One region of the Pseudoxanthomonas daejeonensis genome, then DNA from elsewhere that is predicted to be linked to it. Evidence: predicted binding sites of a transcription regulator. Region 1 holds the regulator's gene; the other holds the start of a gene.
What was found. Region 1 encodes FliA, which starts transcription of late flagellar genes. Its sites were predicted from a motif close to TAAAGTTTNNCNNNCNNNGGCCGATAA; they were not measured.

Region 1 (4,285 bases):
CGTCGCCGCCAGCAACTACGACGAGAACGCGGTGCAGAAGGCGCTGTTCGACGCGCAGCGCGCCGCCGAGGCCGAGGCCACCGCCGAAGCCGCCGCCCGCGCCGTCGCCACGCGACCGGCCGCGCCGCGCCCCAATCCCTTCCTGGACAACATGCCGCCGGCGCCGGTCCCGGCCACCGCGCGAACGACCTCCGCCGATTTCGCCGCGGCGATGGCCGCGGCGCTGACCACGCCGACCGCGCAGGCAGCCAACGCCATGCACGCACCGCTGGCCGCCGCCGCACCAAACATGGCTCCCAGCGCGATGTCCGCCCCGGAGAACGCCGCCGCCGTCGCCGAGGCCGAAACCACCGCCATGCCGGCACCTGCAGCGGGCGCCACGCTGACCGCGGTTCCAGTCGCGCCGGCCCCGGCAAACGACGAACAGCTCGCCGCCATGCGCGACGAACTTGCGCAGATGCGGCAGATGATCGAGCGCGAGATGCACCGCCTCACCGACGAGCGCCTGCGCGGCTCGCCGGTGCGCCTGCAGGCGATGGAACTGATGGAGGACTATGGCTTCGATGCCGGGATCACCCGCGACATCGTCATGCAGGTGCCGGCCGACACGCCCGACCACCGCGGTCGCGGGCTGATGCTGGGCCTGGTCTCGCGCCTGCTGCCGGTGTGCCCGGTCGATCCGCTGGAACAGGGCGGCGTGATCGCCCTGGTCGGCCCGACCGGCGCCGGCAAGACCACCACCATCGCCAAGCTCGCCGCGCGCTTCGCCGCCGAGCATGGCGCCCGCAACATCGCCCTGGTCACCACCGATACCGCGCGCATCGGCGGACGCGAACAGCTCTACAGCTACGGCCGCCAGCTCGGGATCGCCGTGCACGAAGCCGACAGCGATGCCGCCCTGATCGCCCTGCTGCAGCGCCTGCAGGACTACCGCCTGGTGCTGGTCGATACCGCCGGACTGGGCCAGCGCGACCGCGCCCTGGCCAGCCAGCTCAACTGGCTGCGCGCCGCCCGCGAGGTGCGCACGTTGCTCGTCCTGCCGGCCAACTCCCATTACGCCGACCTGGACGAAGTGGTGCGCCGCTTCGGCCCGGCCAAGCCGCAGGGCGTGGTCCTGACCAAGCTGGACGAGACCGGCCGCCTGGGCAGCGCCCTGTCGGTGGTCGTGGACCACCAGTTGCCGCTGACCTGGATCACCGACGGCCAGTGCGTTCCCGACGACCTCCACCGCGCCAATGCGGCCAGCATTGTTCTTCGCCTTGAAGATCTGCGCCGCGCGGCCGATAAGCCGAATATCCCGGAGCACGATCATGCCGCCGCGTGAGTACGCCAACTTGAACCCGTCAGCCGCCAACCCGAGTCACGCTCCCGTCCGCAGCATCGCCATCACCGGCGGCAAGGGCGGCGTGGGCAAGACCAACCTGTCGGTCAACCTGGCCGCCTCGCTGGCCGGGCTGGGCAAGCGCACGCTGCTGCTCGACGCCGACCTGGGCCTGGCCAACGTCGACGTGCTGCTGGGGCTGTCGCCGCAGCACACCCTCGCCGACCTGGTGTCGGGCCGCTGCGAGCTGGACGAAGTGATCCTCGAAGGCCCCAACGGCATGCTGGTGGTGCCCGCCGCCTCCGGGCGCCGGCACATGGCCGAACTGCAGCCGGCCCAGCACGTGGGCCTGGTCAACGTGTTCAACGACCTGCAGCGCGACCTGGACATCCTCATCGTCGATACCGCCGCCGGCATCACCGACAGCGTGCTGACCTTCTGCCAGGCCGCGCAGGACGCGGTGGTGGTGGTCTGCGACGAACCCGCATCGATCACCGACGCCTACGCCCTGATCAAGGTGCTCGCCCACGAGCGCGGCGTGAACCGCATGCAGGTGGTGGCGAACATGGTGCGCAGCCCGGCCGAGGGCCGCGGCCTGTACGACAAGCTCGCGCGCGTGTGCGAGCGCTTCCTCGGCGACGTGTCGCTGAACTTCCTCGGCGCCGTCCCGCAGTGCGACTGGCTGCGCATGGCCGTGCAGCGCCAGCAGGCCGTCGCCACCGCCTACCCGGCCAGCCCCTCGGCCCGCGCGATCGCCGAGATCGCCCGCCGCGCCGCCCGCTGGGATGCGCCGGCGGCACCGCGCGGCAACATCGAATTCTTCGTGGACAGGCTGATCCAGCAAAGGCTCGGCCAGGGAGCGACGGCATGAACGCGCTCGCCGAATACCGCGCCGTCCAGCGCTCCACCGCCGATGACGCCGTCGCCCGCCACGCCGAGCTGGTGCGCCGCATCGCCCACCACATGGCCGCGCGCCTGCCGGCCAGCGTCGAGGTCGACGACCTGATCCAGGCCGGCATGATCGGCCTGATCGAGGCCTCGCGCAGCTATGACCCCGACCAGGGGGCCTCGTTCGAGACCTACGCCTCGATCCGCATCCGCGGCTCGATGATCGACGAGATCCGCCGTGGCGACTGGGTCCCGCGCTCGGTGCACCGTCGCGCCCGCGACGCGGCCGCCGCGATGCGCCAGCTCGAGCAGGCCACCGGCCGTGCAGCCACGCCGCAGGAAGTCGCCGCGCGACTGGAAATGCCGCTGCCCGAGTACATGCGCCTGCTCGAGGACGCCTCGCGCGGCCAGGTGCTCAGCCTGGACTCGCACGTGGAAGACCACGGCGAAGTGACCCTGCACAGCGGTGGCCTCAATCCGCAGCAAAACCTCGAACGCGGTGATTTCGGCCGCGAGCTGGCCGAGGCCATCGGCCAGTTGCCCGAGCGCGAACAGCTGGTGCTGTCGCTGTACTACGAGCAGGAGCTGAACCTCAAGGAGATCGGCGCGGTGCTCGGGGTCAGCGAATCGCGGGTGTGCCAGATCCACGGCCAGGCCGTGCTGCGCCTGCGTGGCCGCCTGTCCCAGTACGAATCGCGCGACGCCGGCCTGGAAGACGCATAGGCCGCCATCGCGATGAACGCAATCCCGCACCGCACGCAGTTGCACGCACCACCCAAGAACCGGAGCACGAAGTGAACAAGAACATGCGCATCCTGATCGTTGACGATTTCTCGACGATGCGCCGCATCGTCAAGAACCTGCTCAACGACCTGGGCTACAGCAATACCGCCGAGGCCGACGACGGCCACACGGCACTGGCCGCGTTGCGCTCGGCCCCGTTCGACTTCGTGGTCACCGACTGGAACATGCCGGGCATGACCGGCATCGAGTTGCTGCGCGCGATCCGCGCCGACGACAAGCTCAAGACCCTGCCGGTGCTGATGGTCACCGCCGAAGCCAAGCGCGAGCAGATCATCGAGGCCGCGCAGAACGGCGTGAACGGCTACATCATCAAGCCGTTCACCGCGCAGACCCTGGAAGAGAAGCTCGGCAAGATCTTCGAGCGCCTGGCAGCCACCGCATGAATGCCTGCACCTCGCCCGAGCGCATTGCGCTGATCCAGCGCCTGCACGAGGCCCTCGACGCGCTGGAGCGCGGCGACGAGACCGCCATGCGCGCGGTGATCGACGCCCTCGCCTCGGCACGCACCCGGCCGCTGGTGCAGGGCCTGGGCCGCCTGGCCCGCGAGCTGAGCCAGGCGCTGGGCGAGTTGCCGCAGATCCCCGGCGAGGACGCCAAGGCCGCCGAACTGGACGATGCCTGCGCGCGCCTGGACCACGTGGTCACGGTCACCGAGCAGGCGACCCATCGCACCCTGGACCTGGCCGACCAGTGCCGCGACCTGGTCGAGGACCTGCGCATCGAAGGCGTCTCCGCGCGCCAGGACGAAGTGCTGGACCGGATCCGCCACAACCTCACCGAGATCGGCTTGACCCAGAGCTACCAGGACCTGACCGGGCAGATCATCCGCCGCGTCGCCGGCATCGTGCGCACCGTGCACGAAGGCTTCGGCGCGCTCGGCCTGCCGCCGAAGGAAAGCGAACACGAGGGTTCCGGACTTGCCGGGCCGGCGGTCGCCGGCCTGGACCGCCACGCGGTCTCGCAGGTCGATGCCGACGCCCTGCTGGCAGACCTGGGGCTCTGACGATGGACAGCGAGCCATGAGCGGCGTGACCCCGGAAATCGCGGCCGACTTCATCGTCGAGGCCCAGGAAATCCTGGACCGGCTGGGCGAGCAGCTGGTCGCGCTCGAACATGCGCCCGACGACCGCGAACAGCTCAATGCGGTGTTCCGCGGCTTCCACACGCTCAAGGGCGGAGCCGGCTTCCTCGGCATCCATGGCATGGTCGAACTGTGCCACGCGGCGGAAGAGACGCTCGGCAGCGTGCGCGCCGGCCAGGCCGTGCTCGAAG
Region 2 (4,285 bases), 1.3 Mb from region 1:
GGTATCGGCTCGGCAGTGGTCTGGGCATGCATGGGGACGCACGCAGACAGGACACGCCGGAAGCAGGGCCGCGAGGACAATCCAGGCGTGGGCACCTCGCCCCTGTCCTTGGTCGCCGCCGGTATCGCCGGTTAGGCTGCGGCTTTACCGGATCGGGAGCAGGGCATGCGGGAGGTATGGGTCAAGGGCTGGTGGCTGGTGGCATGCCTGCTGGTTGCGCCAGGCGCGGCGGCGCAGAAGGTCGCGCTGGTCGGTGGCACCCTGGTCGATGGCAGCCTCAGCGATCCGATCCGCGACAGCGTGGTGCTGGTCGAAGGCGAGCGCATCGTCGCCGTCGGCACGGTCGAGACCCTGCCTGTGCCGGCCGACGCCACGGTGATCTCGACCGAGGGCATGACCGTGCTGCCCGGGCTGTGGGACATGCACGTGCACCTGATGATCAATGGCCACGCCGATTACGAGCACTGGGACAGGACGTACCCGGCGCAGTTCCGCGACGTGATCATGCCGGCCTCGGCCCGGCAGTTGCTGCTGGCCGGGGTCACCGGTGCGCGCGACCTGGGCGGGCCGCTGGAGGACAGCATCGCGGTGCGCGATGCGGTCAACAGCGGCCGCATCCCGGGGCCGACCCTGTTCGTGTCCGGGCCCTTCATCCAGAAGAAGCCCTATCCGGGCACCGAGCAGTTCCGCTGGGGGGTGGATTCACCGGCCGATGCGCGGGCCAAGGTGCGCAAGCTCGCGCAGGCGGGCGTGGACGTGGTCAAGCTGATCGACCAGGACGGAATGAGCGACGCCGAAATCAAGGCGATCGTCGACGAGGCGCACCGCCATGGCCTGCCGGTGGTGGCGCACGCGCACCGTCCCGAGGAGATCCGCCGCGGCCTGGAGGCCGGAGTGGACGGCTTCGAGCACACCGGCCTGGCGGCAGCGCCGGAGTACCCGCCGGACGTGATCGCGGCGCTGCGCGAGCGCACCGCCAACATGGCGGCCGGTCCGCTGTTCTGGACGCCCACGATCGAGGGCCTTTACAACTTCCCGTACACGGTGAAGAACCACGAGTTCATCGATGGCGACGACTGGCACGAAGGATTGCCGCCGGAGATCGTGGCCGACATCAAGGCATCGCTCGCGCACCCGGAGCGGATCGGCTATTTCCAGCAGACCCCGCAGCGCTGGCCGACCCTGCAGCGCAAGTTCGAGCAGCTGCGCGAGAGCGGCGCGATGCTCCTGGTGGGCACCGATTCGGGCATCCCCATGAAGTTCCACAGTGGCAGCACCTGGAACGAGCTGGACGTGTGGGTGAACCGGCTGGGCGTGCCGGCGATCGATGCGATCCGCGCGGCGACCTACTGGCCCGCGGTGGCAATGAAGGCCGACAAGGACTACGGCACCGTGGCCGAGGGCAAGTACGCCGACATAATCGCGGTCAAGGGCGACGTGCTGAAGCAGGTCGCGCTGCTGCAGCGGGTGGACATCGTGCTCAAGCACGGTCGCCGGGTGAAGTGACGGCCGCGTAGCCGGGCGAGTTGCGCGCAGCCGGAACGGGAGCGTTCCAGCTGCGCGCGCTCGCACACCGCGCCGCTCACGACACCCAGAGTTTCTCCAGCTCGCGGAAGCCCCACTGCTGCGGCGACTCCACGCCGATGATGCGTTCACCGCAACCGGCTTCGGCCAGGTCCAGTTCGTGCTGCAGGATCTGCGTCCGCGACCTGGCCGAGAAGAACACCTTGACCCGCGGTGCGGACAACGCGCCGGGGCGCTGTTCGACCACCACCGCAAGGCGGTCGCTGGAAAGTCGTACCAGCGAGCCGACCGGATAGATGCCGACGCTGGCGACGAACGCCTTGAGCACCGCCGGGTCGAAGTGGCCCTTCCACGACACCATGCGTCGCAACGACTCACCCGGGTCCCAGCCTTCCTTGTACGGGCGGTTGGACGTGATCGCGTCGTAGACGTCGCACACCGCGCTCATCCGGGTCAGCAGCGGCGTGGCGTCCGCCTCCAGCTGCGCCGGGTACCCGCCGCCGTCGTACTTCTCGTGGTGGTGGCGGACCATGTGCAGCACGGCGGTGTTCTCCAGTCCGCTGTCGCGCAGCAGGCGTTCGCCTTCCTCCGGATGCGTGCGCATGACCGCGTACTCGTCGTCGGTCAGCCGCCCGGGCTTGTTGAGGATGTCCACGGGCATGCACGCCTTGCCCATGTCGTGCAGCAGGCCGCCCATCGCCGCCTCGCGGCATGCGTCTTCGTCCAGGTCCAGTTGCCGCGCCAGCGCCACCATCAGCGCACTGACCGCGACCGAGTGCATGTACGTGTAATCGTCGGCGGTCTTGAGCCGGGCGATGCTGATCAGCGCGCCGGGATGGCGCTCGACCGAGGCGGTGATCTCCTCGGCCAGTGGCGCCATCCGTTCCGGTTCGATCATCCGGCCCATCCGCACCTCGCGGAACATCGCCGCGACCGCGTCGCGACCCTCTTCGCAGATGCGCCGTGCGCGTCCCAGTTCCGCGTCCATGGTGGCCGGGATGGCTGCAGGGGCCGCCGGCGATCGCGCCGGTGACTCGATGGCATGCACGCCTGCTGGGATGGGGGGCGCGTCCCCGCCGGCGGAAGCAGCCACGTCTGCATCCACTCCGCGGCGGATGTCGATGTCGACCGTTTCCACCTCGCTGGCGAGCAGCCGCTCGATGTCGCGCTCGGTAGCCAGGAACGAGGAGCGCCAGAACGGATGCTTCAACCAGGGGCCGTTCAAGCGCTGCACGTGCATGCCCGGGCGCAGCTGGTCGACGTGGATGGTTCTGAGCATGGGGGTTTCCGCCGTTCCCTGTGCGCGTCCACCGACAGGTCGGCGGGACATGCCTGTACCACGCTATCGGCCCCCGGGCCCGCGAACTTTAGGGTGCCCGCACGTGGTGTCGCGGCGCCGCTGTTGATACTATCCCCCAGTATCGACAGGCCGACCCGGCCGGGAGTGCGTCGTGCCCCACACCGCCCACGAGAAGAAGCGCGTGCTCACCCGTGTCCGCCGGATCATGGGCCAGGCCGAAGCGCTGGAGCGCGCGCTGGAATCAGGCGCCGACTGCGGCCCGGTGCTGCAGCAGATCGCGGCGATCCGCGGCGCGGTCAACGGCCTGATGTCGGAAGTCATGGAAGCGCATATCCGCGAGGAATTCGGCCAGCCGGCCACCTCCGAAGCGCAGCGCCAGGCCCGGGTCGAGGAAATGACCGGGCTGGTGCGTTCGTACCTCAAGTAAGCGGGCCAAGCCCGCCGGCGCGCCGCGCCGCAACCGCCCACGCAATCATCCGTTGCATAGCAGGAGTCCATGCCATGAAATCCCGTGCCGCCGTCGCCTTCGCCGCTGGCGAACCTCTCAGGATCGTCGAGATCGACGTCGAACCGCCGCGCAAGGGCGAAGTGCTGGTGCGGATCACCCATACCGGCGTCTGCCACACCGATGCGTTCACCCTGTCCGGCGACGATCCGGAAGGCCTGTTCCCGGTCGTGCTCGGCCACGAAGGCGCCGGCATCGTGGTCGAGGTGGGCGAGGGCGTCACCAGCGTGCAGCCCGGCGACCACGTGATCCCGCTGTATACCGCCGAGTGCGGCGAATGCCTGTTCTGCAAGAGCGGCAAGACCAACCTGTGCGTGGCCGTGCGCGCCACCCAGGGCAAGGGCGTGATGCCGGACGGCAGCAGCCGCTTTTCCTACAACGGCCAGCCGATCTACCACTACATGGGCTGCTCGACCTTCAGCGAGTACACGGTCGTGGCCGAGGTTTCGCTGGCCAAGGTCAATCCGGACGCCAATCCCGAGCATGTCTGCCTGCTCGGCTGTGGCGTCACCACCGGCATTGGAGCAGTGCACAACACGGCCAAGGTGCAGCCGGGCGATTCGGTCGCGGTGTTCGGCCTGGGCGGTATTGGTCTTGCCGTGATCCAGGGCGCGCGCCAGGCCAAGGCCGGGCGCATCATCGCCATCGACACCAACCCGTCCAAGTTCGAGCTGGCCAGGGAGTTCGGCGCGACCGACTGCATCAATCCGAAGGACCACGAGAAACCCGTGCAGCAGGTCGTGGTCGAGATGACCGGCTGGGGCGTGGACCATTCGTTCGAATGCATCGGCAACGTCAACGTGATGCGCGCGGCGCTGGAATGCGCGCACCGCGGCTGGGGCCAGTCGGTGATCATCGGCGTGGCCGGCGCGGGGCAGGAGATATCCACCCGGCCGTTCCAGCTCGTCACCGGCCGCACCTGGAAGGGCACCGCGTTCGGCGGGGTCAAGGGCCGC

Region 2: MNQ95_RS08095 (HD-GYP domain-containing protein) is a predicted target of FliA. The motif match lies at 2,868-2,894, and genes of this name have one in related genera.

What each region holds. Positions count from the first base shown of each region.
Region 1 covers NZ_CP093331.1:3,150,488-3,154,772, reverse strand. Annotated here, with positions in the region: gene flhF (flagellar biosynthesis GTPase FlhF) at 1-1,324, shown strand, start outside; gene MNQ95_RS14160 (P-loop NTPase) at 1,311-2,192, shown strand; gene MNQ95_RS14155 (RNA polymerase sigma factor FliA) at 2,189-2,932, shown strand; gene cheY (chemotaxis response regulator CheY) at 3,004-3,396, shown strand; gene MNQ95_RS14145 (protein phosphatase CheZ) at 3,393-4,016, shown strand; gene MNQ95_RS14140 (chemotaxis protein CheA) at 4,033-4,285, shown strand, end outside.
Region 2 covers NZ_CP093331.1:1,809,357-1,813,641, forward strand. Annotated here, with positions in the region: gene MNQ95_RS08090 (amidohydrolase family protein) at 166-1,506, shown strand; gene MNQ95_RS08095 (HD-GYP domain-containing protein) at 1,583-2,803, opposite strand; gene MNQ95_RS08100 (metal/formaldehyde-sensitive transcriptional repressor) at 2,976-3,251, shown strand; gene MNQ95_RS08105 (S-(hydroxymethyl)glutathione dehydrogenase/class III alcohol dehydrogenase) at 3,326-4,285, shown strand, end outside.